DNA from 3 places in the Paenibacillus sp. SAF-068 genome. Region 1 is predicted to be linked to each of the others. Evidence: riboswitches for the same ligand, from Rfam matches in the RefSeq annotation. Region 1 holds a riboswitch; each other region holds the start of a gene.

Region 1 (10,305 bases):
TTTAGCCTTTTTCACCTGATGATCCCTCCTTCTCTTCCAGTTGTTTACGTTCGGAAGGTGTCAGGAATACGGATAACTTTTGGTTGATGGCAATGGTGGAGACGCCAGATTGTATGGATAACAATCCTTCAACCATCATCAGCTTGATCTCCATTTCTTGCTTGGACATCCGCTTCAGCTTGTTCGACATCGGGTGCCATAACACGTAACCACTAAATATACCAAGGAGTGTTGCGATAAAGGCTGCCGCAATCGCATGGGAGAGTTTCTCCATGTCACTGAGATCGGCAAGTGCTGCGATGAGACCTACAACGGCCCCGAGAACCCCGAGCGTGGGTGCGTACATCCCCGCCTGAGCGAAGATCAAGGCACCGCCACGGTGGCGCTCCTCTGTAGCGTGAATATCTTCCATGAGTACATCACTTACAAATTCCTGATCGTTGCCGTCGATAATCATACGCATACCGCCACGAAGGAACTGATCGTCAATCTCTTCTACTTTTGATTCCAGTGCAAGCAAACCTTCACGACGGGTAGTGGAAGCCCAATCCATAAACGTGCCGATCAGGGATACTCGATCAATAAGTACTTGGTTTTTGAAAATAATCGCGAAAAGCTTAGGGATTTTTTTAACTTCAGACATCGGAAATGCGATAAAGATAGTTCCTGCCGTACCAACAAAGATAATAACGTAGGCTGCCGGATTGTTAACCAGGTTGATTAAGGGCGCACCCTTCAGGAACATACCGAGTACAAGGGAGACCAGTCCAAAAACTAGTCCAATAATCGTTGAAATGTTCATCATACACCTCATCCATGAGATAAAATTGAATCCTTTCAAGCGGCTGTATTCGGGCTTCCGGACGAATTTTTGGCCGCAATCCGTTCAATGTCAGGCATTCCTTACGGTTGCTAAAACAGTTAAAACGGTCATATATGTATTTATCGACCAGAAGGCCTTTTTTTTTAAGGGTTATTTTCAGGTATAATAAGATCAAATCCGCTCCTTAGGGGCCGAATAGGAGTGAAAAGCCAATGGGCGTAAAGCATGGACGGGATTATGAAGGAATTTTGACAGATTTGACAACGGCAATCGGACGCATACCGGATCGGTATGTTTTCTTTGAAATGGACGCGGAAGAATGGGAGAGACTCGGGGCACCTGAGCAACTTGAAGTGGATGAAGCGTTAGCGGAGGATCTGTTCTACGCGCTGGGTGAGGAATCAATCATTCCGGTTGGAAGTGGAGTGGTTATTCATGATAAGGAACAGCACCGCATTCATATTTTGATCGGGGAAGAAGAGTTGACGTTTGTACCTTTAATTTAGTGTGTATACATGTATTTTCAGAGGTGTGAATGGAACTGAAATTATCCCCAAAGCCTTATGGTGATTGGTTCTATGCCATTTAAGTTGATTGGATTTTGAAGCTTGTCCGTGGTAAGATGTTAGTCGTGAAACGGGCCAACCGCATGGCGGCGAGCCTGGCCTTTGAGGTGCTGACGAAGCGCCGAAGGTGTTGGTGGTTATACGGACAGACGTCTGTAATGTACCATCCTATGGGGAGGAAGATAACGCATGGTTTTTTCGCAAGAGGAAGTCGAAGCTCATCTGGGAAGGCTGGAAGGCTGGGAACTGGAAGAGGGACGGTGGATTGTACGCAAATTCGTGTTCTCCAACTACATGAAAGGGATTGCATTTGTGGATGAGGTCGCTGCGATCTCGGAAGCATTCAATCATCATCCTTTTATTACGATTGACTATACAACGGTTACGCTCCGTCTCACGTCATGGGACGCAGGAGGTATCACATCTGTAGATATCAAGGAAGCCGGGCAATATAACGAAGCGTATGACAAAATGAGGTCGGAATAACGAATTCGGTTATTATCGCGCGGCCGGAAGTGAGTGAACCATACATGTCAGACTATAATCAGAAACAACCTCTTATTGCTGTCGTAGGCAGTCTCAATATGGATCTCGTGGTGAAGACAGATACGATTCCGGAAGAGGGAGAGACGGTGAGCGGTGAGGAGCTGTATTATCTTGCTGGTGGTAAAGGGGCAAACCAGGCTGTTGCCGCTGCGCGTTTAGGTGGACAGACGACGATGATTGGTGCGGTGGGCTCGGATGGTTTTGGCGAACGTCTGCTGCACAGTCTGACGGAAAGTGGCGCAGATGTCTCGCAGGTTCGCAGATTGGAAGACATGGTTACAGGAACAGCTTCCATTTGGCTCTCTCGGGGAGACAACCGGATTATCGTTATTCCAGGTGCGAATGGGCAAGTTGTGCCTGAGATGCTGGAAGACGCGGATACGGTAGAAAGCCTGACTGCAGCCGCAGCGGTGCTGCTGCAGCTGGAGATCCCGCTGCCAGCGGTTACCCGCGCCGCCCAACTGGCGGCTGAAGGCAGCGCACTGGTGGTGCTCAACCCGGCTCCCGCGGTGCCGGGTCTGCCCCAGGAGCTCCTGCGGTGCGTCGACGTTGTCACGCCGAACCGCAGTGAGCTTGCCGTACTTACCGGCCGGGATCAACTCCGGCCGGAAGACCTGGATGCGGCGGTCGCAGAGCTCGCCGCATCCCTCGGGGCCGCTGTCGTCACGACGCTCGGCCCCGAGGGGGCTGTGTACGCGGCGGCGCCTGGTGGCCGCGTACAGGCAGGGCGTGCCGGCGCATGCCGTGCGCCCGGCTACGCCGTAAGCGCCGTCGATACGACCGGCGCTGGCGATTGCTTCAACGGCGCGTTGGCGGTAGCCCTCGCGCGCGGTGAGACGTTGGACGCGGCCGTAGGCTTCGCCATGGGTGCGGCCGCGTTGTCCGTGACGAAGCTCGGCGCCCAGTCTGGGATGCCGTCCGCACATGAAGTTGAGGCCTTTCTGGCCGAGCATGCGGCAGAGGCCTAATCAATAGCATAACAAAGAGGCTCTTATTTTCCCAAAAGGGGATTAAGGGCCTCTTTGTTACACGTGTGCAGAGATTATTTCTTCTCTGATAGCCACATGGCGATATTGGCAATCTCTTCATCCTGCAGTTTGCCCTTGAAGGAAGGCATACCGCCACCTTTACCTTTGACAATCGTAGTGTAGATCTTCTCCAGATCATCCTGGCTGCCGATGTTTGCTAGAGCAGGTCCTACACCGCCCTGAAGCTGATCCCCGTGACAGGAGATACAATTGGCTTTGACCAGTGCTTCAGCCTGTCCGGCATCCAAAGTTACTTCCGGCATGGTTGGCTTGGCTTCTTCAGCCACTTCTTCTTTCCCTGGAAGCGTAAACATTAAAACAATAGCTAAAGCGCATGCTGCAAAAAATACTCCGCTCATGATCCATTTGTGCATCCCTTATGTCCCCTCCAGAATGAAAGATCATCTAACCTGAAACTATCCATATCATTATAACGGAACCTGTACTGACATCATAGCATTTTGTGGGAATTTTTTGAACTAATCACATAACAAGGGGCAGAAGTTGTTTTTTTTGCAATAGATTCTAACCACGTGGCCCTTCATAGACCATGCAGTGGAAGGGCATCAAGCCGCTCGGAGTCTGTCGTTCGTATGTATCCTGCGTGACAAATCCACTCTTCAGATAGACTTGAATGGCACGAGTGTTCCAAGTGAGCACTTCCAGATCAATCTCATTCGTGGGATTTCGGCGAATAGCTTCCTGTACAATGGCCGTGACAAAGGCTGTCCCTTGACCCTGTCCGCAAAGCTCTGGATGCATCCCGAGGCCAATCCGGGTTACCCCTTGAAGTGGGAAGTATTGAGCAAATCCACTTATACGATCATTCTGATCCAGGACGATCGCATATTGCTCCTGCCGCAGTTGTGCATCTCCGAATTCCACTTCCAGCGCTTTCATCTGCTCCCAGGGGAGCCAGCTATAGATATTGTAAGGCGGATCATACTGCCAACTGCAGATGAGCTCCGCATGTTCTTCTTGCATCGGTACAACATGAAACGTCACAGGGGCTTCCTTCATACGTCTGCATGCTCCTTTCCTTGACACAGAACTCTTAGTTCACTCTACAAAAGAGATATTGATTTGGCAAGTTTCCCTTTACCAGAAAAAATATGAAACAAAAGTTCCGGTAATTCCGTTTATATTATAACAGGGTGGGTAAAAACATCATAAGGGCACGGACGAACGAACGCAAAATGAACCTGTTAATGTGGCAGGATATACCCCGAGTGTAACTTGCAACATGAATCAGGATGGAAGCACAAAAAAACCGCCGGATACATTCCTGCGGAGAATGTACCGGGCGGTTCTGTTATGCTTCTTGTTTCGTTCCAGTATGGTTCATGGTTACAGTATCATGTTGCTCAGCTTGTCCCTAGTCAAGGGCCAGTGATTCATACGCGTCCGTGCTCATAATCCGTTTAGCGCCAACATAACGATTGGCCCAATAACTTTCACTCAATGCACTGATCGTAACGCCTTTGGAAGAAGAGGAGTGTGCGAACTTTCCATCCCCTACAAAGATTCCTACATGTGATACGCCTTTACCTGTAGTATTAAAGAATACCAGATCGCCAGCTCTCATTTCCATGCGGGATACGGAATCACCCATGTCGAATTGGGAACTCGATTGGCGTGCCAAATCAATCCCCAATTTGTCGAATACATACCGTGTAAATCCGGAGCAGTCAAAGCCGTTAAGCGTTGTTCCCCCACTTTTGTATGTAGTTCCCATTGCTGAATCAATTACTTTATCCATTTTTGAATCTGCGAATGCGCTACCTGCACCAAGCGATAATGCGAATGTGATGCTAAGTACAGCTGCGGTTAATTTCTTCTTGAACAAGAGATATTCCCCTTCCAACGCCTGCGAGGTTAGCTTAAGGATTCGGTTGAAGGTCCCCTATGATCCCTCTGTAGCAAGATCAATTCACCCATAACTGGTTCCCCCGCTTCCCAGGTGCCAGGAATTTGGCTATGCTAGTTATGCACCTGCGAAATCAAGAAATGACGATTTAATTTTAAGTAGTTACAAATATGAATGTAAAGATTACAAAGTTGTTACTAAAAACTCACTGCGATTATTGTAACAGAGGAGTGCGGCTTTGGCAACGTTTAGCAAAAAAATTAGCAAAAAAAACCTCGACCTTTGACGGGAAAAGGTTGAGGTTTGCCTATTTATAAGTACATATTAGGCCATGAGTTTAACATGTGATGGTAACAATTTTTAAACTATCTGCTCTCACCTTTGGCTATTTTGGACTGCCATAATCGGAAATGGCTGCATATTTTCCACAGACTCAATAAACATCTGGCTAGTGGATACGTCTGTTGTAGTATAAGTCCGGTAAGCCCCGTTAATAACCATGATGCTGAAGTGAATGCCCCGAAGACGAGCAGATGAATTCCGCCCAGCAGGAGTGCAATGCCGATTACGGCGAAGAGATGACGCAGTGCAATCCAGAGTGCCATGAGAGTACCGTGAGCCCCGCCTTCTCCTTCAGGTGCCGAGACACCGAACTGCATGTAGAGCAGGGCATGGTGGATCACCCAACCATATACAATCCAGGCAGCAACATAAGGTATACCAGGCACAAGTAATTGAAGGGAATGGAATCCATCCATGAGGATCGAGTAGAGCTTCGGTATGAGCCAATAGGCGGGCAGAAGTATCAATAATGTACGTATGGTGTGGAGCAGCAGCATCGGTTTCCACAGAATTTTGATTCCGCGGACGAATGGGATACGCTCCTCTGTAGAATTAAAGTGCTGAAGGGAGTAGAGCAGTCCGGCCTGAATGAGGGGGCTGATCAACATGCGAATTAGCAGCATGCCCCCCAGGATCCATAGATAACGATGAACCTCCGGATGGGTAGACAGGTTAAGTTGGCTTTCCATTTTGAACAAAAGTGTACTCAGCTCCCCGGCATCAGGATCTGGATAGCGCAGGAGAAGTGGGATGACCGCCGATTGTACGATTCGATAGAAGAAATATCCCCAAATGAGTTGATAAAGAAATAAGAGTGACGCAATGAACATATGCTGACGGACGAGAAACCAGCCTTCACGTATTTTCGCTTTCACCGTTTCCACCTCACCATGACAGACCTCCGAATATGGCTTCTATTAGTTTGGTTACACTCATGCTCCAGCGGGACTTCGTCTGCTCATCCAGTCCGGATTTCAGGAAATTGTTCATATGGCGGTTCTCCAGCACGATCGTGTACAGGGGATCGGTCATGGCCCAGGTTACGGGGGATGTGTGCGTTAATTTATAAGTAATGCGATCTTCTTTGCCATCCCATTGCTTGGTGAGGGTGTGTCCGTCTTCAAAAGCAATTCGAACAGGAACCGCGTTGTAATCACTACCTTTTTTTGCGATCGTCACGGATGACTCGTACAATGTTTGGCCGTCTTTCTGTACAGGCGTAACACGAATCTTCTCTACAGCAAAGTCAGCCATCCCGTTACCATAGACGTATTGATCAAAATAATCAGACCAGGAAGTGCGGGTCACTTGTTCCACAACGTTCTGAAAATCAGCCGAAGTGGGATGTTTGAAGCGGTACTTCTTCACATAGGTAGAGAGAATGCGTTCCATCTTTTTTGTGCCGACTTGATGTTCAATACCCAGCAATACAAGCTTGCCGCGTGTGTAAACATTGGCAGCATACTCATTCTGTGAATCGAACTTCCAGGATTCCTGTGTCAAAGACGAAGGAGACGTAATCAGGCCTGATTGTACCGGCAGATTCGGAATCAACCCGTATTCCTGCTCCATTAATTTGTCTTCTGCATAAGAGGTGAATCCCTCATCCAGCCAGGCTTCCTCGAATTCGTTGCTGGCAACCATGCCATAGAAATACTGGTGTCCGATCTCATGGACTACGGTACGTTCCAGGTCATAACCTGGAGTAGTATCATCGGCTCCAAAGGCTGTAACCAGCGTAGGGTATTCCATACCTCCAGCACCGTTCCCCGCTTTGGGTGGAACAACGATGGATAAGGTAGCGTAAGGATATGGGCCAAACCATTTGCTATAATTGGCTAGTGCGGCTTTAGCGGCGTAGAAATAACGTTCTTTCAAATCCTGATGAGCAGGATCCAGATATAACTTGATTCGTACACCGGGCACATTGGGTGCAGAAAAGGGTTCCTCGGCGTAGACAAAATCCGGTGAAGCTGCCCAGGCGAAATCATGCACATCATCAGCATAGAATTGATAGACCTTTTCTCCGTTCTTCACCACAGCTTGTTGTGTCGGAAATCCGGTAGCAGCAACTTTGTATGTTTCAGGCACCCGAATACGCACACTATATATACCGAAGTCGGCGTAAAACTCTGAATTGCCATGGTATTGATGCAGATTCCAGCCCTCCGTTGTCCGTCCGCGTCTGCCCACAGGCTCATATGCACTTAATTTGGGGAACCATTGACCTGCCATGACAAAATCATCGGCAGTTCCCATCCGGGCGAAAATTTTCGGCAGATTCACCACAAATCGGGTATGGATTGTAATGCTTTCCCCGCCTTTGACGGGTTTGGGCAAGCGTACTTTAATGAGTGTGGTGTCCTTGATGTTTCCGTCATCTGGTTGCACATACTGCATCCGGTGCAGCAGAGAGAGCCCGTCCTCCGTTTTCATTTCGGTAATGTTCATCGAGCCATAACCATTGGTAGGCATGACATCACCCCGAAGTTTTCCACCGGATTCCTTCATAAAGGTGGTGTCAGCAGAAGAGAAGGCGTTGGGATACATATGAAGGTAAAGTTCGCTGACGGTTTTTTTACCTGGGTGTGTCCAGGTAATCGTCTGAGTTCCTTCCAGTACGTTCCCTTCGACCAGTTTTACATCCATGTGATATTCCACAACACGGTTGCTGTACACTTCGGCAGTGGGGGTCTGTACACTTTCTGGAGGTGCTGGCGTTGGGGCTTTTGCCTTGGGCTTGCCCGATTCCGGGGCAAGTGTTGGCAATTCGGAATGAGTTGAGTGAGTATAACCCAGAGTGATCCATATCCCTCCGGCCAGCACACACAGGGCCAGGGATGCGGTGAGCCAGCTCTTGGCGCGTCGTGGAATCATCGATAAATACCTCCCGTTGACAAGCATCTACAGCATGTATATGTTTGCAATGGGCCAATTATTAGTTAAAATATTTGTATCAACCCTTGGAGGCTATAAACATGGACCAAAACGAGCAAAACGGCAAAAAACAGATTGCCTTGAATATCGTTAGTGCAAAAAGCAAACATAAAGGCTTCGGTGCAGGCTCCATTGATCTGAATAACCTTTCTCCGGTCATTATTGATAATGGCGAAGCCAAAATTGATATTGGTGCGATGCATGCGAAGAGTAAAGTGGAGCGCAATATCAAGTTCTCGACGAATCGTGAGGATGTACCCAACGGACGCCAGGTATGGCTGGTGTGGGTAGCTGTGGATCGCACGGAGCAGGGGCAACTGTATGGTGGAGCAACGGCATGTGAGATGTGGATCGATACAGAAGCAAGACGTGGATGGAAACTGCTGGCTGAACATGTGAATCGCATGGATTATGCCATGAAGCGCCGTTTCATGCTGGATGAGCTGGGGCCTGAAGATAAGGCTGCTCTCAAAACGCTGCTGATCTCGCATAACGAAGAATGGTGGAACGCTTCTCCAGATGAATTGAAAGAAGCACTCGCCTAAGGCAGAACATTCAACAAAATATATAAAAAAAGCAAAAGGCCCCTTGACCGGAAAGTTCGGTTTGGGGTTCTTTTGCTTTTGCATTAACCATATTCATTAACCTGAATAATTATGAGTTTTCATCCGGAGTGAATTTCCAAACGCTCAATATACAAAGTGGTCATGGGTGACGCAATTAAGTCATCGTGCATTTGCGTCATTCTACCCACCAACGTTTGAAATCACCCCACCAGGAATGTTTCTCTTCCTGTATGCCTTGTTGATTCTGTACCCGACGGGCCTTCTCATCCTCTCCAGAATCCGAATCATCCGTCGTGCCATGACACACCTCTGTCGGTTCAGTGCCATCAATAAAAACTTCCAGCCGTTTCTCTTTACAACCGTTGCCTGCCAGCTTGCCGGATTCCGGGTCGATATAGACACTTACGACATGATCAGGCACGGTGAAAATTTTGGGTGGTACACTCGCAAGTGCTTGCTCTGTGAACTGGGCAAAGATTGGTGCAGCCCGGCGGCCATCCGAAGTCGAGATGGCTTTGCCTTGGTCGTACCCAACCCATACGGCGGTAGAGAGCTCCGGTGTGAATCCAACGAGCCAGGCATCCGTATTGGTCGTGCCTGTCTTTCCGGCGACCGGACGTTTGATCGCGGCTGATACCCGGTTACCCGTTCCCCCATTTTCAAACACACTTTCCATCAAACGCGTTAGTACATAAGCTGCCGCAGGCTCCACTACGGTCTCAGCTTTGGTTTGAGGCGACTCATAGAGTACGCGTCCTGCTGCATCCGTCACTTGCAGAATGGCGACAGGTGGCGTCCGTTGTCCACCAGCAGCAATGACGGAAAAGGCAGACGCCATCTCCAGCGGGCTAACGGGTGAGGTTCCCAGTGCAAGAGAGGGCACGGCGCTCAGGTTGCTTGTAATGCCGAGGCTTTTCGCCATACTCACCACTTGCTCAGGACCGATCTGCATAATGGTGTTCACTGCGTAGATATTGTCTGAAGCGGCGATCGCCTGCCTAAGATCAATTTCACCCAGATACTTGTCTCCGAAATTGCCAGGTTTATAGGTTTTGCGGTCATTATCATAATGAAACAGGGTAGGTTCACTGTTGAACATGGATGCACTGGTAAGCTGCTTGGACTCCAGGGCTGCCAGATACATAATGGGTTTAAACGCCGAACCTGGCTGGCGTGTGGTCGCCAGTACATGGTTAATCTGGTTGGTGCGGTAATTCTTGCCGCCCACCATGGCTTTAATGTAGCCCGTCCGAGGGTCGATGGACACCAGAGCTGTCTCCAGCTCACTTTTGGCATCCATACCCTTCGCTATGGCGTCTTCAGCAGCTTTTTGTACACGCAGATCCAGAGTGGTGTAGATATTCAATCCCCCATGATCCAGCATCGCTTCACTGATTCCCAGTTCTTTGATGGCCAGATTACGGATATAGTCGCGGAAATACGGAGCACTTTCCACCGTTTTACGTTCGCTTTCCGGTTTGAATGCAAGCATTTGCTCATAAGCTTTATCTGCTTCGGTTTGGGTAATCTTGCCGATATCAGCCATCGCATTCAGCACAATCTTCTGCCGGTCTTTGGCATTTTTCATATGGTTATAGGGTGAATAGTAGGTCGGTCCTTTCGGGATGCC
Region 2 (10,305 bases), on a different contig from region 1:
AGACTTTTCTTAAATGAGAATCCGTGTCTTTGAATAATTTCTTTAGTTCGCTTGGGCGTTGCAATTTCTATCGTCTCTTCCATATCCTTCATATGCTCACAATCCTTCACGTTCAATTTGCGCTAATGCTGTAGAGAACTCTTCCCGTGTAATCTGAAATACACTGAGACGTTTGTGGAACTGCTTACCGTTACAATATCCGATGCCCAGCAGATTGCCCATCTCCATGCGACGTGCAGCAGCCTGCGGATGCACAATAAGTCCTGCCGCGATCAGGTCCTCCCAATCGATCAGGCTCGGAGCACCTTCGTATGAAGTATGTACGCGTGCCAGAGCATGACGGATCGCCTCCGGTGAGGCATTCTCCACCCCAATATCCCCTTTGCGTGTTGCATCGGCTTCCGGAATGAAAGCATGTTTGCAGCCAGGCACCTTATTCGCAATGATTTTACGAATGCGTTCGCCGGCATGATCCGGATCTGTCAGTACGATGACTCCCCGTCTCTCCTGAGCAAGCGCTATCCGCTTCAGAATACGTTGGTTGATGGCTGATCCACCTGTTTCTATTGTATCGGCTTCCACGGCCCGACGGATGGCTACCGTATCATCACGGCCCTCCACCACAATGACTTCTTTTATCATGTTCCATTTCTTCCTTTCTAACGCAAAAAGAAGAGGAATATCCTCTTCTCTGCCAAACGGCGGGGGAGACTGAATTCAGACCCCTCCGCCGCATATTCCGCATGAATCATTCATGCAACTATTTTATAGCATTCCCATTTCAAAGTAAAACGATTTTAGTTCGCTTCCGGCTTCACCGGACCGATCACGTAGACCGTCTTGCCTTTCTTGCGTCCAAAATTCAGGGCATGCTTCACACTGTCATAATATACATCAATTTTGTTGCCTTTAATGGCACCGCCTGTATCTTCCGCACGTCGGAAGCCCAGACCTTCGATATATACCCACCAGCCAATTGGAATGACTTTGGGATCAACCGCGATGGTGCGCCCTTCCGTTACACGAGTACCGGAAGCTGTTTTAGTGCCAATGCCAGGCTCTTCGGAAGAGTAGGCAGTCATGGATACATTTTTAAGTACTTTGGAGTATTTAAAAGAAGTCCCGGATACGGTAATCACTTTGCTGCCCGAGGCAGATGTTTTCTTCGAGTTCGTTGTTGTAGCCTTTTTGGTTGTTGAAGTTTGTGCCGATACGGTCTGAATCTCAGGTTTTTTCACGACCGGTTTTGCTTTGGTGCCGACAGCGATCACTTTATCTACACGATTATTCGCGACGGATTTGCCGACCATTTTTTTGGAGACCAATTCTCCATCCTGAAATACCTTTTCGATGTGCTGTACAAGTGTACCTTCTTTGCCGTTTACAACGACACGGTTATCCCCTTTGTACAAGCTGGGGTCAGCCGTTTTAATTACTTTGTAAGCGATCGGTTGTTCTACATCCACTGTACGCTTTGTTACGCGCACTACACGGATCTTCATATCCGCTTTGATAGCAGTTCCAAGCGCCGGATACACTTTATCATTACTCTCAACTTGAATACCTGATTTTTGAATTGCATCTTCTACCGATGAATCCGTTGTATACAGAGTCTTGGTGTCTCCGTCTGCCGTAATGTTGACTGGAACGGCCCGCTCAATAACGATTCGGTCTCCATCTGTAATTGCCCCGTTCATGGACATGGATACCTTGTCGTGAGGGCTGACTGTGATCGACTGCTCCTCCAGCATTTCCTGAAGCATTCCTGTACGAGTCTCTACCACCTGAGCTTTGCCATCAATAACCAGTGAAATTTGTTTCCCGGCCTGACCGTAAACGACTAACAAGATCATGATTGTAAGCGCAATTGAGAAAATCGCGATCAATGCCATTTGACGCATGTTCTCATGCTTCCACCGCAACGCGAAAGACTTACTGGATGATCGTGACTCATGGGTCTCTTCTGGTTGGAATGTGCCCACTTCTCCGTCCTCCTTCATAGCCTCGCCGTCTAAAGTAATGCATGATGTCTTTGACGTGACTATACCAAATTTTCTACAGAACACAGATTGGACCAACATAATCCGGTTCTGCACCATGAATCAATCTTCGCAACATGATGTCATCCTCCTGAATACCTACCGTATGATGACAACATTTCTTTTATTCAAAAACAAAAAAGCCAAAGAAAGAGTGTAAGAGGAACTCTTTCGTGGCTTCCGAATGATTTTGAATATCGGAAATTCATGCACGAGGTTGCCTCTCTTTTTCCGCTTGCGAGGTTAGCTGTCGGGTTCGGGCGAAAGAGAGCCGCCCTATCTTAGGTCACCCGCTCATGGCGGATGCCCTTGAATTCACCCCGAGACCCAAAGAAGAAATCAAATACGGCTTCGCAGTTCCATACGCTGCTTTTGGGTCAGCGAACGTTGCGCATCGGCCAGATTCACCGATGTTTAAGCCCTATTGGTTCCCCCGCTCTCCGTTAACGGAGACTCAGCGAGACTGATTCATGAAAGTAATGTTGTTTCATCGGAAAGTGTCCCTTTGTTCATCCCCCGAACATCTGTCCAATTTTCCGCACAACAATTCACTGAAAAGATGATATCCTGTTTTGATGCATGTTGTAAAGCGTTGATCAAGTACGTTTTTCTGAATATTTGGTTAAAATATTGTAATATTCTTGATTTATTTGGATCAAAGGGCAAATTAACTCCGCTTACCTGCCTTTTTCACCTCATTTACTCGTTTTTTTAACGAATTCCAAATCGTTCCATGGCATTTTTGGTGGTTATTGCAGCAATTTCCTCGACTGAAATGCCTTTAATTTCCGCAGCTGCCTCTGCAACCAGACGTACATGCGCTGTCTCATTTCGTTTCCCACGATAAGGGTGAGGTGTCAAATATGGAGCATCTGTTTCAATGAAAAACCGGTCCATCGGAACCTTCGCGAGCACCTCTTTGGGCTGCTTTGCATTTTTGAATGTAATTGGTCCTCCGAAGGAGAGATGGAAGCCCATATCTAGACAACTCTTCGCTGTTTCCCAGCTGCCCGAGAACGAATGCATCACACCACCAACTTCACTCGCCTTTTCTTCACGCAAAATTCTTATGATATCCTCATGTGCATCCCGATTATGGATGACAATCGGCATGTTCACTTCACGTGCCAAAGCAATTTGTTGTCGTAATACGCGATGCTGTACTTCCTTCGGTGAAGTATCCCAGTGATAATCCAATCCAATCTCACCGATAGCAACCACTTTTTCATGCTTGCATAAAGATGCAATCCATTCCAGATCGCCCTCCTGCATTGTAATCGCATCGACGGGATGCCACCCTACAGCTGCATAGATAAAGTCATATGTCTCAGCAAGTTTCATTGTCGTTGGAATCGTCTCCCGGTTAAAGCCAATGTTGATCATGCGACCAACTCCCGCATCAACAGCACGCTGAATCATGTCCTCGCGGTCCTCGTCGAATTGTGGTGCATCCAGATGTGTATGTGTGTCGAACAGCATCATGTTTGTATCTCCCTTCATGTCGAAATAACGACTATCTTCTGTTGAAAGTTAAATTTGTAAAATTCAATAATTCATTGACTCCTATATAAAACATTTTGGGTAATCTGTGCATTACATTATTTCGTTTGTTTCTTCACAACTACAATATATAGAAGAAATACGAATATTCTGATCTATATATTGCTGATTGTGCCCGTTCTGCCTGCTTTCATTTACAAAATTATGTCGATCTACATATACGCCCCATTAAAGCAGATTACTGTATCATGAAAAATAGCTCTTTTAGAAAGTCTTTTGATCTCGAAATTCTTCATTGGATTATACCCACATGATTACAAGAAATAGGGGCGTATATGTGACGGTAATTCATGAATAATCGCATCCACCTTGTTTTGCGGGTAATACAAATGATGTTTCCCTCGATGAAGCCCGCTGATGGAACGGACAATGTCTGATACTTCTGACAACTCACGTAAATTGTCCTGTCGATCCAGAAGAAGAATCTGCTTATCGGTGGATTCATCCGGACGAAACACATCATACGGATTATCTGAAGGAAAATCAATTTCAAGATCATATTCGGGATCAAGGCCTGCCTGTACAAAAGCTTCCCGAATCTCTTCCATCATTGTCAAGTCGACCTGTTCAAGCTCTACATACTTATATAACTTGCGATCCATAAAACGTTCGCATAACTCACTCAGAACAGTATCGTCCTCCTTGCGCCACTGCGTAAATGCCGTCTGAATTAATGCTTCATCCAACTGCAAATATTCATCTACAGATAATTCTCCTGCAAATAATTGAGGGAGTGGATCAATCATGAAGCGAAATTGAAAACCATGCTGTATGAGTATTTTCGCTCGCTTGAATATTTGCCGCAATATAATTTCAGAACTACGAGTTACCGGATGGAAATAAATCTGCCAATACATCTGATACCTAGACATGAGGTAGTCCTCCACAGCATGCATGCCTGATTCCTTGACTACAATTCGTCCATGATAGGGACGCAGCATCCGAAGGATACGATCAAGGTCAATCGTGCCGTAATTTACACCTGTAAAATAAGCATCCCTGAGCAAATAGTCCATTCGGTCTGCATCAAGCGGACTGGTCACCAAGTTCACCACAATCGGTTTTTCATATGTTTTTTGAATGACAGACGCGACTTTCTCAGGAAAATCAGGAGCATACCGTCTTAAGATCGCCCCTACTTCGGTATCACCTGTAATAATGCGACAAGTCCAATCCTCGTGATTCATGTCAAAAGCTTCTTCGATGGAGTGAGAGAATGGCCCATGCCCGAGATCATGAAGCAGAGCTGCGCACAGAGCTACAATCTTTTCTTCCTTCGGCCAATCCGAATAATGACTTCTTTCAAATTGAGAGATGATCTTGCGTGTAATCTCATAAACACCTAGTGAATGTGAAAACCGACTATGCTCTGCTCCGTGAAAGGTAAGGTAAGATGTACCCAGTTGACGAATCCGGCGTAAACGCTGAAATTCCGGGGTGTTAATTAACTGCCATATAACCGGATCTTGCACGTGGATATAATTATGTACCGGATCTTTGAATACTTTCTCTTCCGTTAAACGTTGTTCCATGTCGACTCACTCCTTTAATTTCTTTTATATTAACGCTTTGGGCTCTGCGATTCATCTAAGATTCGACACATTATGACGAAATTTGTCGAATAACGTAGTTTTGTCGTTTTCCAAATCGACAAAGTTGACATTGATGTTTAAATGTGAAAAATGACTGCCAATCCCTTACCACCAGTAACCTTGTGAAAAACAGCCTTAATTTTAAGCTAATTTTAAGGTTGACTGTTTTGGGAATCGTTGGTATGATGAGTATCATAAAACATAAAATAATGTCGAATAATGACAATGATAGTTAGCTGAGAGGAGCACTGATTATAATGATGAAATCAACAGGTATTGTAAGAAAAGTGGACGAACTGGGACGGGTAGTTATTCCAATTGAATTGCGCCGTACGCTCGGTATTGGTGAAAAAGATGCTCTGGAAATCTACGTTGACGGCGAGCGCATCATGTTGAAAAAATATGAGCCTGCTTGTATCTTCTGTGGTAATGCAGAGAACGTTACTTATTTCAAAGGTAAAATTGTTTGTAACGAATGTATTTCCGAAATCCCTGCACCTGTGACAAAATAAGAAAAACCAGATATACTGGACTTATCTAAATTGTTATTTCTAACCTTTTTAATATTCCTTAATGGCCTTCCCGGTGTGAACCCCACCGCGGAAGGTATTTTTTTGCCCTGTTATGGGTTCCTTGATGTTGCAAAAGGTTCTTTTCAGGTTATGCTCCCCATGACAGAAGATAGTTGCTTAGATTGGCTACTCGATTAACGCATTATATACATCCCGCTTCGTCAGTCCACGATCGGTTGCCGTTTTTTTCATCGCATCTTTGCGATTATGTCCTTCACCTTCATAATGACTGACATGATCCGCGAGGGACATCAGCTGCCACCATGCTTCGCGCTCAGCCTTACGCTCCTCTTCCTTAATACCCTCTACCAGCAAACAGTACTCGCCAAGAGGTGGATGTTCTTCAAGCCAGTCTATACATTCCTTCACAGTACCCCTTGCGAATTCCTCATGACGCTTGGTTAGTTCACGAGCCAGAACAATCGAGCGATCACCCAGAATTTCTTCGAGGTGGACTAATGTTTTTCGAATACGGTGAGGGGATTCATAAAATAACAAAGTCCCGTTGGATTCGTCAAAAGCCTCCAGCACTTTTCGCATGTCCTTTTTCTCCCGCGGCAAAAAACCGCCGAATGTGAAACGCTCCGTCGGTAATCCGGACACGATCAGAGCAGACAAAGCAGCATTGGGTCCAGGAATGGGAATAACCGTTATTCCGGCGTCCAGTGCAAGCTGTACAAGATCGGAACCTGGGTCCGAAATGGCCGGCAGACCGGCATCACTGACTAGTGCCAAATTTTTTCCTTCTATTATATAGCGTATCAGTTCAGGTCCACTCGCCCCCTTATTATGCTCATGATAACTGAACAACATCGAAGGTGTAATTTCAAAATGGGTAAGCAGCTTCCGAGTCTGGCGTGTGTCTTCCGCTGCAATGATGTCACAACTCTGCAATGTCTTGATGGCTCGGAAGGTCATATCCTCCAGATTACCAATAGGTGTCCCAACCAGATATAGCTTGCCTGATCCTTCAAGCTGCTCCGCATAACTTTTCTGAATATGCAAAGTCATCTATAGTCCTCCTTTCGTAGTACGCTCAGCATGTTGCTGGCCATAATAAATATCCATAATCTCTTCGCAATATTTCCCCTCTTCATTGTAGACAATGAGTGGCGGAAGCATTCTTACTTCAGGTTTACCATCTTTCATACCTTCAATTAATACCATGTTGGCTTCCAGATGAGCACGGGGATGTACCATCCGAATCCGTTTGGGCTCCAGCTTATTTTCACGCATGAGCGAGATTATCTCGCCAAGACGCTGAGGTCGATGAACCATCGATACTTTGCCGCCATTACGTACAAGGCGACTACAAGCCTGAATCACTTCTTCCAGGGTACATCCGATCTCATGACGTGCCATTGCCTGATGTGTGTTCATTTTGAGATCACTTCCATTCAGAGGCATATATGGAGGATTAACCGTTATTGCATCATATACAGCATGTCCTGTTTCTTTCACCAGTTCTCGCAAATCACCTTCACGAATCATAATCGCGTCGTCGAGTTCATTTAATTGCACACTGCGACGCGCCATATCAGCCAAACGAGGCTGAATTTCGATCCCCTCCAGATTAGCCTTTGTACGTGTAGTAAGCAAAATGGGGACCACCCCATTACCCGTACACAAATCAAGTACACGACCCCGTTTAGGTACGGAAGCAAACCGGGCCAATAATACCGCATCCATCGAAAAACTGAACACTTCATCACTTTGAATGATTCTTAAATCATGAGAAAGCAGATCATCAATCCGCTCTGACTCCTGTAACGCCACTTCATTTGCTTTCATATATTACGCTCATCCTCCGGTATTCTATATCTCATGTTTGTTATTTTTAGGTTTATAACCTTGAAAAAAAACCGTAGGGGATCCCTACGGTCACTTCATTTATTCAAAAAAGACAGGCAGAACAGACAATCACCTTCCGTCCGCAGATGTCCATAATAGACGTTGCAGATATGGAAGCCTTCGTGATACAACCGGGCCAGATTATCATAGCCTTCACCCACAACATCTTCACCTGTAGCTGGACCTGCTGGTCTTGCTACGGGAGCGAGTGCTGAAGAGATCGGCAGATCTGCCGGAGCCTCACGTTTGAGCAGTTTGCGTAATTGCTCATTCTCGATGGTAAGCCGCTGATTATCCTCAAGCAGCTCCTTCACAATCATTTTTAACTCTCCTAAATCACCGTGCAACTGACCCAGTTGGGTTTCCATTTCATGAATGTGCGTAAACAGATTTTTCTTTTCCAAGTTTCCACCCCGAAGCAACCTTTATGGTTTACTTGATAACGACGTCATCCAGCGGAAGTTCTTTGACTTTACTGATGTCGAACAGTTGAACATGGACTGTGCGGCTACCGGCATTAATTCCGACAACTTTTCCTTCACCCAATGAGGTGACGACCAATTTGCCTACAGCTGGCAGTTCTTCTCTCACACTTTCATAGTTATCATGCTCAAATTTCAGACAGCACATGAGTCTTCCGCACAACCCTGAAATTTTCGTCGGATTCAGTGACAGGCTCTGATCTTTAGCCATCTTGATTGATACCGGCTCAAAGTCTCCCAGCCAGGAAGAACAACACAACACACGGCCGCAAGGTCCGATTCCGCCAAGCATCTTCGCTTCATCACGCACACCAATCTGTCTCAGCTCAATTCGTGTCCGGAATATGCTTGCCAGATCCTTGACCAGCTCCCGGAAATCGACTCTTCCTTCAGCTGTAAAATAAAATATGATTTTATTGCGATCAAACGTAAATTCCACATCGACCAGCTTCATTTTGAGGCCATGGTCTTTGATTTTATTTAAACAAGTACCGAATGCTTCCTTCGCTGCACGCTTGTTCTCATCAACCACACGGGCATCGGTCTCGCCCGCAACGCGGATGACTTTCTTCAGCGGCAGCACCACATCGGACTCGCCCACTTCCTTCTTACCAACAACAACCTTACCGTACTCTACCCCCCGCGCTGTCTCCACGATAACGCAGTTTTCTTTCTCAATGGGAAGGTCCAGGGGATCGAAGTAATAAATTTTGCCCGCTTTTTTGAAACGGACACCCACTACACTGTACAAAAAATTAACCCCCTTGTAAGCCAACCCCACTTCGTCTGAAGCCCCGTCTTCTTAGGGAACCGGTCGAAGTTATAACCGTTTGCATATGATTGGAACTAGCTTATCCCTCTCCCAGTCTTATGCCAAACCGATCAAAAATTGCTCCAGACAAAGCTGGCCATTGACGTTGAAACGCAATTTTTTTCTGCATGCTGCGGCCAGATCCATATAGGAAACCCACTGTTCTGTGCTGCGGGTATGTGCCAACTGAGATAGCATGTCTAACTGATCTATAAAAACGATATGTTCATGCCTACCGTACTGAACATACAGCATGTCCCTAAACCATAGATGGAACAAACTAAGTAACATGTCCAGATGTTCAGAGAGTCCGGTTTTAAAAAGCTTCTGCTGTGCAGAGATCAATGATGTACTTCCTCTACCCAGGGACTCCTTCCCTAATTGTAACATTACGTTTCTAATTTCTGCAAACCAATTCTGCTGGAGAATTTCTCTACATGCTTCCAATCCTGACGCTAAATGGACGGCTGAGCGAGCCAGATTGGCAGGGTGCCCTTCCTCCATTAGTGATTGCAGCATCTCATCCGGATTCAATGCGCTGAATGGCACCAATTGGGAGCGTGAACGAATCGTAGGCAACATGGCCTGTCCATTATCTGTAATCAGAATGCCGACTGCCGGTACCTGCGGTTCCTCCAGAAATTTCAACAAACTGTTTGCTGCCTGCACCGTCATTTTCTCGGCTTGTTCTATAATATATACTTTGGGATGGCCTGCCTCTGATCGGTATGAAAAAATACGTTGCAGATCCCGGATTTGATCTATTTTAATATTGTTTCCATCTGGTGCAAGCATGGTTAGATCCGGATGGTTACCATGATCCACCTTACGACATTCAAGACACTGCCCACACGCGTCATCTTCAAGCTCTGTACAGAAGATTGCTTTGGCAAAGGTAATTGCCGTCTTCCGTTGCCCACTACCAGCTGGACCGCTAAACAAATACGCGTGGCTTATCGCCTGTCGTCTCAAACTGCTTTGTAACATTTGCTTGGCCGCTTGTTGACCCATAATCTGTTGAAAGGACATACTTCCTCCTCAGAAGCTTAAATTAATAAGCATCCCCCGAATTTCGCCTACTTGTTGCAATAGAGAGATTTTTCCTTCTTCTGTATCCAGCAATTCATCAGCCATGGATAACAGAGCGGAGTCAATTTCATCAATCAGCTTATAACGCTTGCCTCTGCCACGACGATCCCAACCCCTTGTCTCCTTCATGGATACACCGCGACGAACGGTCTCTTCCAGGAACCTTTTAACAAGTTGCTTATACGCCTTCAGTTCACGAATCGTCATGGAACGTGCCAGGCGATCACCCTGAAGCTGGATTTCACTAAACCGGCGATTCAGTTCAGCTTGTGAGGCCCGTTCCCCCTGATGGTTCATCATGTCAGAGAA
Region 3 (10,305 bases), on a different contig from region 1:
CAAGGCGGGAGTCCAGAGGGCAGAGCCCTCTGGGGCCCTCCCTCGGAAGGGAGGGTTTGGGTGGGTGCGACTACTAATAGATGAGGAATGAAGCCAGAATGACTTATAAATTAATTGCACTTGATGTAGATGGAACACTGCTGAATGATCATCATGAACTAACCGAATGGACTCAGGAGACCTTGATCCAAGCTTCCCGTCAGGGAGCAGAGATCGTTCTTTGCTCAGGCAGAGGTCCTGCCAACACGATTCCTTTTATGGAGCAGATGGGACTGGATGGATATGTGATTACACATAATGGTGCCGTAACGGCGCAAGTGGATACCCGTGAGGTGGTTCATCATTTTGCATTAGATGGACAAGGACTGGAGCCGATCATATCCTACTGTCGAACCAATGGAGTACATTTTGACATCAATACGGCTTTTGGTCTGTACGTGGATCAACCGGAAGGTTTAGGGTTGCAGGTGCGTGAGATGTATTACAACTTTATGGCGGAGCCACTGAAGTTACCCAAGTGGGTTGACATGACAGAACCGCTGGCCAAATTCACTGCATTTGGACCCATTGAACAGATGGATGCAGTACTTCAAGAGTGGTCTACCTGGAATCTGCCCTATTATATGACACGGAGTGGTGACTTTTTTATTGATCTGATGCATCCCGAAGCGTCCAAAGGCGCTGCGCTCAAAAGGCTTGCCGAATCCAAAGGAATTTTGCCTTCGGAGATCATGGCAATTGGCAACTACTTCAATGATATTACGATGCTGACCTTTGCGGGCAAAGGCATTGCCATGGATAACTCACCAGATGAGGTGAAAGCTGCCGCTAACGAGGTGACACTCTCCAATAACGAGCAGGGAGTAGCACACGCAATCCAAAAATATGTGTTATCCGTCTAACTCTGCATCTTATACGTAAAATGCACGCTTACCTCATAATCTACCGTCCTCAAGGGCATCCTAAGAGAATAACGTTAGGAATGAAGGAGGATACGTGATGAAATATGATGTGGAATTGGTTGCAGACCTGCGGACATCAGGTGGAGAAGTGCAGGACGTGATGGTCAATGGTCAATATGCGGGTTCACTTTTGCTTGTGTACAGAGAAGGAGATCGTTTATCAGGTAGTCTTCAGATCGAGCAGGAGTCTCTGCCGGAGGGTACAGAGCAACTAATTGTGGAAAAAGTGCATGCCTATGTCCGATCTCTTGCAGATGCGTTGGAAGCTGCATATTATGAAGTGCTGGTTAGTTGTGGCTCGCTGCATTCGGTTCTGCATAAGCCTGAGTCGGAGACAGTGTGGTCGTCTGAGTCTGAAGATATGAATGATGACGAAGGCAACTATGAGGATATAGACAGCATGGAGAGTAAGGTAATTCCTGTTTCACAAGCCGAATCATTTACATATGAAGATCGGGATCAGGTTCTGGAGATGGAGATGGTAAGCGCGGGACGCAGCATATCCACATATATTTTCAATGATGTCGACGGACAGGAACTTGCAGAAGCTTCCTTAAAACAATATGGCGCTGATGTTCAAGGTGAAATACATTGGTACGATGAGCCGGAAGAAAATCAAATGGAAGCCGCTGCAGAGTTGTTGGTCAGAGAGCTGGATGAGGACATCATCGATACGATTACGATCCGCATGTGGCATCAGGGCAACGAACTCGAGACGTTAGAGTGGATACATCGCGATTTCACCGAGGAGTTTGAGGATACCGATGAATCTGATCTGGATGCGTTGGAAGCTGCTGAAGAAGCATGTTATGTCATGCTGAAACGTAAGGATCGGGAGTTTCGGGTATATGAGCTGTTTCTTCAGGAACGAGGTGGATTGCCTGTCGGAACAGCAACGATAGACACGTCTCAATCCGATCTGACGGGATATATTGATTACGAGGTTCCTGGAACCAGCGTGCAGCGAAAGAGCCTGGTCGAAGTGTTGATGCAGGAGCTTGACAAGGAAATGGAGTTTGATACGCTGCACCTTACGATGTTGTATCGAAATCAGATTATTGATGAAGCCAGAATAGATGGGTAAAAGGCGGCTGCCTTTTACCTTTTTTTGTTCCCATTTTGACGAAAAATCCATTTCTCGGTATAGTACCATTAGTTTAAAGAGAGAAGAAGCGGAGGAAAATAATGATGCACTCATTCAGAATCAGTAGCGAATATATTAACGATGGTTTTCAAGCGGTTCAGGCGAAGCCCGAAGATACGGAGGGGGTAATGTCGCTGTTGCTAGAGACAGCCGAATGGTTACAGAGTCAAGGTTCTTCCCAATGGAGCGCTTTGCTTGAAGGTGAAGATTCACATGATACGGCAGGGGCAATTCGGCGTGGGGATGTGTTTGTATTCAAAAAAGGAGAAGACGTAGCGGGGATGATCATCCTTATGGTTCAGCCAAGCCCGTGGGATATTCAACTCTGGGGTTCAAAAGCTCACGCCGAGGATGGAGCTGTATATCTGCATCGGCTGGCGATTCGTCGAAAATATGCCCAGAGTGGTCTTGGAGGGTCCATTTTGCAATGGGCCAGCAGCGGCATACAATTTGAAGGCAAACACACGGTCCGCTTGGACTGTGGAGCGAACAATACGACGTTGAATGCTTTTTATGCGCGGAACGGTTATACCTTTTTGGGTGAGACAGATGGTTACAGTACATATGAGAAGCTTGTGGAGCTGCTCGGCTGAGAATTCTGACTTTCCAATGAATAGGTTGACGACAATTGCGAGGCGTTGATTGCTGGTTTAAAGCTTTTGCTTCTGAGGGACATGTTTCATGAATATGTTGTATATACGAGTTGGTGAACAAATGCTTAGTCGTATTGCTTAGATTGAGCGGTTTAAATAGCCAAAAGTTTGCAGTATCTTTCGAAATATAGATGTTCCGGCTTCCCTATGTCATAATGGATAGTAGAGCCGTATTCAGAGATAAATGGATCATGAATGGAGATGTATGAACAGAACGTAAGTTAGAAAGGGGGAAACTAACAGTGAAATTGCTGCAGGCGCTTTTCTTTCCTCCGGAGCAGCCCGGAGGTGTATCCTCTATGATTCCGTATATGCAAGAGAGATTTACAGCCCCAAGGTGGGAGATGGATCTGTTCTCGTTGCCGAAGCGGATTCGCAACAAGGGCAGAGAGGAAGTTCAGTTCGAAACGTTTGACTGGACGGAATATCAGGATAGTCCTGTTGTCCAAAAATATATTCAAACCTATCGTGATTATCTATGGTGGACCAAACTGCGTATTCAGAAGTCCTATGATCTGATCCATGCTCACCACCCGATTGCAGGACTTGCGATGAAATCGGTATTCCCGGACACACCCCTCATTCAGACGATTCACTCCAGTTATGAACGAGAATTAATCCTTAATGGACGCATTGAAACGGATGGACCGGAGCATCGATTCCTGCTCGCGATATATGGTGAGCTGGAACATCAGGCAGTACGCCTTTTAACCGTGTCGGATTCGTTCCGTCGTTATCTGGCTCCCCACGTGAAGGAACCTGATGTCATCGGTGTGATTCCCAATGGATTTGATGAGAAGCGGTTTAAGCCGATTCCTCATGATAATGCGATACCACAGCTGGTCACGGTATGTCGGCTTGTTCCGGCGAAAGGGTTGGATATTCTTTTCAAAGCTTGCGCCGAATTGAAGGGCCGAGGTCATGATTATGTGTTACATATTATTGGAGATGGACCGATTCGTCCTGATTTGGAAGAATTGGCGCAGCGATTGGGGATCTACAATGAAACCATTTTCTATGGTTACACACTGCATCCTGAAGAATTTATGCCATTCTTTGATATTTTTGTACTCCCTTCACGGGCAGAAGCCTTTGGTTCCGTTTTCGCTGAAGCTGCGCTGAGTTGTCTTGCCCTTGTGGGTACGGATGTAGGTGGTATCCCGGAACAGATCGAGAATGGTAGCAATGGGTTGCTAGTTCCCGCAGAAGATCCTTCTGCCCTGGCTGAAGCACTTGAAAAGGTGATGCTGGACCCGGCTTATCGTTATGAACTTGCCCGTTCAGCGTGCGAAAAAGCCAAAACACATTACTCGCTCGGCAGATCGGTGAATGAGCTGAAAAAGATGTATCTACAGTTTCCCGGCAAAGCCTAGGAAAAAGAGCAAAAAGTGAAAGCCGCTGAGCTAAACAGCGGCTTTTTGTCCTGTTTAAGCAAACAGTTCGCGCAATGAGTTGTAGTTATGATGCAAAAGGATGCTCATATTCATAAAGAAGCACATGACCGTTTATATTTTGTTGCGTCCACGAAAGGCGCCCCAGCGATTCAGTACCAATTTGGCAGCCCAGATCAATGCCATACTTCCGAAGATCGGGTAAAGGATGGATAGCAGCGAACTGAACCCAAACTGACTGAGTGAGTAACACAACAGCATAATGGTTAATGTAATGAAACGGGGATGGACACGTATATGTTGTCTGAGTTGCAAGGTCATTCCATAGATATCGGCTACAAAGGTACTGAATATTTCCATGAAAATAAGGGATACATATACAGATTGCACTGCCCATCCAAGTTGAAAGGCAATACTGCCCATTGGGATTTCGAATTGGATGATGCCCGGCATCTGTGCTGACATGGCAAAATGAGCTGCCATGAGCATGAAACCTACGCCAATTCCACCGAGTACGCCGCCCCACTTCAGTACATTCCGACTGCGAATCTGGTTGCCAACGGGTACCAGAACAGCCTGAGCTAATACCAGATTGAACGAAGTATACAGCAGTGGAGATAGCCATACTTGAATAGGGTTTGAGTCTGTGGTCAGTGTGATGAATCGGGAAGCACCTGGATGATGGATGGTACTTGTAATCATAAGCAGCGATAACAGGAGCATCATGGGAACGACAATGCTATTCATTTGAAGGATGGCTTGAATGCCCCGACCGAGAAGCAGATATGTCCCTACAAGTGTGACAATCAGACCGGTTTGATAATGCAAACCCAGATGTTCGACAAAAACGGAACCTGCTCCGGCAAGCATGACACTGTTCACACCAATGAGAATGAGAAGGGTCACCCACGTGATCCACTTACCCGCCTTGTGGCCGAATAGATGTTTGTTCAGATCTTCATAAGAGCGGGACCCTGTATCGTGAGCAATCAGCATCATTTTGGTACCTAACCAGACAAAGAGCATGGTGGATAAGCCTATGGTGACGGTGGCCCATTTGCCATACTGGGTAAAAAACTGCAAAATTTCCTGGCCTGTAGCGAAGCCGGCTCCAACAACCGTTCCGATGTATGTAAATGCGATCTGCAGCACCCGAAATGCCTGTTTCATGTGTTTCCCCTCTCAGGCCCCTGTTTAGTTTGGACATGCGGGTACCATGGTACAAGGTATGCTTGACCCACGAAAGTCATGACAATCGATCATGAGCTATGGCTTGAATTGTCTCTCAAGGACAGCACCCAGGCAATTTCGCTTGAACTTATAGATAGATATATGATACTTTTACCTCATAGGATAGGCTTGGGAGGTCAAATCATGGAATTATTGAAACAACGAATTTTACAAGAAGGTGTAGTCATCTCGGAACAAGTTTTGAAGCTGGATGGTCTGTTGAACCACCAGATTGATCCTGCGTTAACGATGGAGATGGGACGCGAGTTCGCTGCCCGTTTTCGTGAAAGTGGAGTGACTCGGGTAATCACGGTAGAATCCTCAGGAATTCCGGTTGCGTTTGCCGCAGCTTATGAACTTGGGGTGCCACTTGTGTTCGCCCGTCGCAAAAAAACACTTCTGGCTGATCCTGATGCTTACTGTGAACGTGTGCCTTCCTTTACCAAAGGAATTGTAACGGACATTATGGTATCTCGCGAGTTCATTCATGAGAATGACCGTATTTTGTTCATTGATGATATTATTGCCAATGGAGATGCCGCTCGTGGCGTCATCAAAATAATTGAGCGTTCCGGTGCCGAACTTGTTGGATTCGGCGTTGTGGTCGAGAAAAGTTTTCAGGCAGGGGCAAGAACGATTCGTGAACAGGGCATACCGGTTGAAGCCTTGGTACGCATTCGTTCTCTGAATGATGGAACAGTACAATTTGACGATAACGAAATGTGACATTTTAAAGGAATAGGGCCTATTTTTTGAACTATGCCTTTGCATGACCGCGGATTTCATTTATAATGGGGTTATGTTAGGGAGAGGAGGCAACACCATGGGGAACCAACCGGCAACAGAACAATTCTTTAATGATAAGCTGGCGGAATCGAAAGTTCATTTTGAACGTGCCCTGGATTGTAAACATACGGAATTCGATGACCTTTATCCCTATATGATTGAACATCCTCAATTTTTCTGGTACAAACGCTACGTTGCCTGGTCAGAATTACTGACGATTGTAGGCTTATGCGAAGAGTTGTCCTTCTCTTGGAAAGAACAATTTACACCGCATCAAGTGGAGTACCTTGAAGAACGTGTGATGTCCGCCAAAGTGCTTGATTTTTGGTTCGAGAAGAACGACAGCAAAGAGCACGCGCAGCGGTAACTTTCAGTCGGGACATAATTTCGAATGACATGACAGTCCAATACAGTCACGTGAGACCTAAATGACTTTTCATTTAGGTCTCTTTTTGTAAATAAATTTGGAATATAGGAGCCATGCGCATGATTAGTGATACAGAATTGGACGCCCTGCGTCTGTCAGGTGAGAAAGTCAGAGTAGTACGGGACGAGCTGGAATCGAACGATGTAACCGGAATTGTTGTTGCCTGGGATGGGGAGCAAGTACTTATCCGTCGTCAGAATCGACGTGTCGTCAAGTTGGATCGTGGTTACCGATATCAGTTGTTCAGCGAACCGCGCCAGAGCCCACTTGGTGAGTAAAAGCCTAGCACTATGGCTGAACCATGAGACGTTTAATTGTTTGGAATTACCATGATTACTTGGCATAATTGACTCACTCAGGAGAGAAGATAGGTACAGTGAGGAAGAACTGTAACTATAGCCGAGAGGGTGTGCTGCAAGCCATGACATTGATGAATGATAAAGTTCATGCCTACAAGGATCAGATTGGAGCATTAAGCGATGTGCTGCCAGGTGTGGTCAAGTCGTATCATGAGTTTACGGGAGAATGTTTTCAACCTGGTGTGATTGATGCCAAGACAAAACAGCTGATTGCGCTCGGCATTGGATTGTTCGCCAACAATGAGGTATGTACCTTCTACCATGTAGAAGAAGCCCGTGCCAAGGGTGCTACTGATCAGGAGATCATGGAGACCGTTGCCGTGGCCGGAGCTGTAGGAGGCGGACATGCCCTGTCTCAGGGCGCGATGCGAGTACAGAAGGCGCTGCATTAAGTGCACATGGGGGTAGTCCAAGGACTGTTCGCATAAATGGGAAGCAAACAAAAGAGGAGGTTCCGGGTTAATCCGGAGCCTCCTCTTATTAATTTTGCCTACATTTTACCCAACATTTTATCATACATAAACTGTCCAGTTACCCGACGTGCTGTCACGTAACGATCATTGAAGTAAGGGTTGGTCATTTTAGTGATGCTGACACCTTTGCTGCTGGAGGCGTGAGCAAATTGTCCGCCGCCGATATATACACCTGTATGTGAAATGCCTTTGCCCGTCGTATTGAAGAACACCAGATCACCTGTACGAATGTTGCTTTTCGATACAGGAGTACCTGCTTTGGCTTGCTGCTGGGAAGTACGTGGCAATTCAATACTATATTTGTTGAAGAGATATCTCATAAAACCAGAACAATCGAAGCCGGCTACAGTCGTGCCACCCCATTTGTAAGGTATACCTGTCATGTTGTTCACTACGGAGTTGATACTGCTAGCCTCTGTGCTTGTTGCCCCGGATGTAAATAGTACAGCTGCTCCAAAAATGGAGATAATCAGTTTTTTCAAAATCAATGTTCTCCCTTCGATGCCTACGGAGTTAGCTAAGGGTTCGGTAGAAGGTTCCCTATATTTCCTATGTATAAGAATAATTCACCCAAAATGGTTCCCCCGTTTTCAAACATGAAACTCGGCAAATGAATAATTAAGTTTTTGTAACTATTTGAAACTATATTGCATAAATGCGTAATTGTCAAACCCATTTAAAGCCCTTCTTAGTGCCCCAATGTTATCGGAATTACGGTTTTTATATGCAAGAAGCGATTAAGTTTGGGTATCATTCATGACAAAAACGTCATTATTGATTCGTTTAGAACGAATTTGGATAAATAAATAGGTTTGTCATGAGTTGAAAGAACTATTCCGTTATGTAGAATTAAAGAGATTATATTGATTAAGTTGCATATATTGACAAAAATATATTTTTTGCATATTATCTCAGTATCCAAACCACATATTGGATGAAAATAGATCTATTTTGTTATACATCTAAATTAGGGAGGTTAGGAACTGGCCTTATAGGCAAGGTTGAATTCTGGGTTTTATCAAAATGAACATGGGAGAGTGTTACATTTGAAAGCGAAGAAAATAATTACTTTTGTTCTGGCATGCACGATGGTATTCTCAACAGTTGGAATGGCAGTTCTTCCTGTAGGGACGGTATCTGCTGCGGATGCATCGGGTACAACAGCGAGTATTTCTGATATTTTGAAGAACCAGCTGCCGAATGGAGGTTGGAGAAAAGATTATAAACAAACCAGCGGAGAGTGGGCGAAGTCCACGATAGACAATAAGGCTACATACTCAGAAATTAGAAGATTGGCGAAAGAATTTAAAAAGACAAATGATCCTCGTTACTCCGCAGCTGCAATCAAAGGAATTAACTTTTTGATCAATATGCAGTATTCGAACGGCGGATGGCCACAAGTCTATCAAAGCTCCGGATATCACAAACATATCACTTACAATGATGATGCCATGATCAACGTAATGTACATGCTGGATGAAGTAGCAACGCGTAAAGGCGATTTCTCATTTATCGACAGCACACTTGCCAATCGAAGTAAAAATTCAGTTGCTAAGGGCGTAGATGCGATCCTGAATACACAGGTCATTTCAGGCGGTAAGCTGACAGCATGGGGACAACAACATGACTCCAGTTCCCTTAAACCGGCAAGCGCAAGAATCTATGAAGTACCATCGCTGACAGCTGGAGAGAGTGTAACGATTGTTAAATTTCTCAAAACGAGACCTGCCAACGCGAAAATTACCGCATCCATTAAAGGAGCAGAGCAATGGTTTAACAAGGTGAAAATTACGGGTTACAGGTATGAAAGAGCAAATGGAGATAGCAAAATTATCGCTGACTCCAAAGCGGCACCGATTTGGGCACGCTTCTATGAGATCGGAACGGATAAACCCATCTTTATTGGTCGTGATGGGGTAGTCAAATACAAATTAAGTGATATTGATAAAGAAAGAAGAGGCGGTTACGCATGGTATGGCAACTGGCCTTCCAAGCTGTAATTTGTATGATCCCTTCGTTTTAACGAACCAAACAATGAGCTGTTAAAGGTAAATCCCGAATCGACATAAATGTCTGGTTCGGGATTTTATGTTATTATTTTCAGTGTTGACATGATAGATTCCGCATGATATATTATTTCTTGTCGCCGAGATTAAAGAAGATACAATATGCGGTCGTGGCGGAATTGGCAGACGCGCACGGTTCAGGTCCGTGTGGGCTAACCCCCCGTGGAGGTTCGAGTCCTCTCGACCGCATCTAATAAAAAGACGCCTCAAGCTAACGCTTGAGGCGTTTTTTTTGTTTGCATTTTTGATATTTATTGTGCTGCGGTAACATTAATGCTGTCAACATTCGGTCCTTCTGTTCCCGTCGTAACAACTTTCAAGGTATTGGTCCCCGTGTTCATGGGGACCTGAATTGTTTTTTCAATCCATGTGGACCAGCTTCCCGTTGCCGGAAAGGGCTCGTTGCTGATGACTTTGGTTCCGTTAACAAAAATGTCGAGGTTACGGGTTCCGCTTTCCAGCGCATAACGAAACTTTACGTTTTTGGTGCCTGTAATCGTGTTGTTAATAGCGTTCCATTGAATGGCTGAACCAGTCATTGCATTGAAGTTGACATACCCGGAACCAGTGTAACCAGGATAGATCGTTTCAATGGCAGCTTCCGTAAGTGTCGTTCCGGTCTCTGCTTCATACGTAGTGCCACTGCCTGTATTTCCGCCGTTATTCCCGCCAGTAATATTGGCAACAAATGTTGTTACGCTCTGAGCCGGGAGTTGTGCCGTAAAGGCTCCATTGGATACGGTAAGCGAGGCCCCGCTTGCCAGGTTGCGACTGCTGTCCGTAACCCATGAGGACACCGTGGAGGCATTACCAT

Evidence for each region. A riboswitch is a leader RNA that binds a small molecule or an ion and turns the genes downstream of it on or off. The one in region 1 is predicted to bind cyclic di-AMP.
Region 2: linked by a shared signal. The riboswitch ahead of ACTHPG_RS27230 (ubiquitin-like domain-containing protein) and the one ahead of ACTHPG_RS27815 (C40 family peptidase) in region 1 are both predicted to bind cyclic di-AMP.
Region 3: linked by a shared signal. The riboswitch ahead of ACTHPG_RS05485 (C40 family peptidase) and the one ahead of ACTHPG_RS27815 (C40 family peptidase) in region 1 are both predicted to bind cyclic di-AMP.

Annotation. Positions count from the first base shown of each region.
Region 1 covers NZ_JBQCJX010000012.1:14,411-24,715, forward strand. Annotated here, with positions in the region: gene motB (flagellar motor protein MotB) at 1-15, opposite strand, end outside; gene motA (flagellar motor stator protein MotA) at 2-802, opposite strand; gene ACTHPG_RS27790 (hypothetical protein) at 1,036-1,329, shown strand; gene ACTHPG_RS27795 (4a-hydroxytetrahydrobiopterin dehydratase) at 1,579-1,875, shown strand; gene rbsK (ribokinase) at 1,920-2,903, shown strand; gene ACTHPG_RS27805 (c-type cytochrome) at 2,978-3,337, opposite strand; gene ACTHPG_RS27810 (GNAT family N-acetyltransferase) at 3,489-3,983, opposite strand; gene ACTHPG_RS27815 (C40 family peptidase) at 4,339-4,809, opposite strand; cyclic di-AMP (ydaO/yuaA leader) riboswitch at 4,813-4,950, opposite strand; gene ACTHPG_RS27820 (hypothetical protein) at 5,196-6,047, opposite strand; gene ACTHPG_RS27825 (M1 family metallopeptidase) at 6,058-8,049, opposite strand; gene ACTHPG_RS27830 (YwhD family protein) at 8,151-8,654, shown strand; gene ACTHPG_RS27835 (transglycosylase domain-containing protein) at 8,851-10,305, opposite strand, start outside.
Region 2 covers NZ_JBQCJX010000010.1:50,097-60,401, forward strand. Annotated here, with positions in the region: gene rsmA (16S rRNA (adenine(1518)-N(6)/adenine(1519)-N(6))-dimethyltransferase RsmA) at 1-92, opposite strand, end outside; gene rnmV (ribonuclease M5) at 97-642, opposite strand; gene ACTHPG_RS27230 (ubiquitin-like domain-containing protein) at 798-1,982, opposite strand; cyclic di-AMP (ydaO/yuaA leader) riboswitch at 2,256-2,509, opposite strand; gene ACTHPG_RS27235 (TatD family hydrolase) at 2,751-3,521, opposite strand; gene ACTHPG_RS27240 (HD domain-containing protein) at 3,854-5,131, opposite strand; gene ACTHPG_RS27245 (AbrB/MazE/SpoVT family DNA-binding domain-containing protein) at 5,449-5,703, shown strand; gene rsmI (16S rRNA (cytidine(1402)-2'-O)-methyltransferase) at 5,890-6,774, opposite strand; gene ACTHPG_RS27255 (tRNA1(Val) (adenine(37)-N6)-methyltransferase) at 6,775-7,554, opposite strand; gene yabA (DNA replication initiation control protein YabA) at 7,650-8,018, opposite strand; gene ACTHPG_RS27265 (PSP1 domain-containing protein) at 8,047-8,847, opposite strand; gene holB (DNA polymerase III subunit delta') at 8,965-9,936, opposite strand; gene ACTHPG_RS27275 (YaaR family protein) at 9,946-10,305, opposite strand, start outside.
Region 3 covers NZ_JBQCJX010000001.1:1,212,725-1,223,029, forward strand. Annotated here, with positions in the region: gene ACTHPG_RS05440 (Cof-type HAD-IIB family hydrolase) at 99-902, shown strand; gene ACTHPG_RS05445 (hypothetical protein) at 1,000-2,046, shown strand; gene ACTHPG_RS05450 (GNAT family N-acetyltransferase) at 2,151-2,699, shown strand; gene ACTHPG_RS05455 (glycosyltransferase family 4 protein) at 3,002-4,132, shown strand; gene ACTHPG_RS05460 (YkvI family membrane protein) at 4,265-5,320, opposite strand; gene ACTHPG_RS05465 (xanthine phosphoribosyltransferase) at 5,525-6,106, shown strand; gene ACTHPG_RS05470 (hypothetical protein) at 6,204-6,533, shown strand; gene ACTHPG_RS05475 (hypothetical protein) at 6,653-6,871, shown strand; gene ACTHPG_RS05480 (carboxymuconolactone decarboxylase family protein) at 7,015-7,344, shown strand; gene ACTHPG_RS05485 (C40 family peptidase) at 7,443-7,907, opposite strand; cyclic di-AMP (ydaO/yuaA leader) riboswitch at 7,913-8,044, opposite strand; gene pelA (pectate lyase) at 8,463-9,425, shown strand; tRNA gene ACTHPG_RS05495 (tRNA-Leu) at 9,596-9,680, shown strand; gene ACTHPG_RS05500 (carbohydrate-binding protein) at 9,743-10,305, opposite strand, start outside.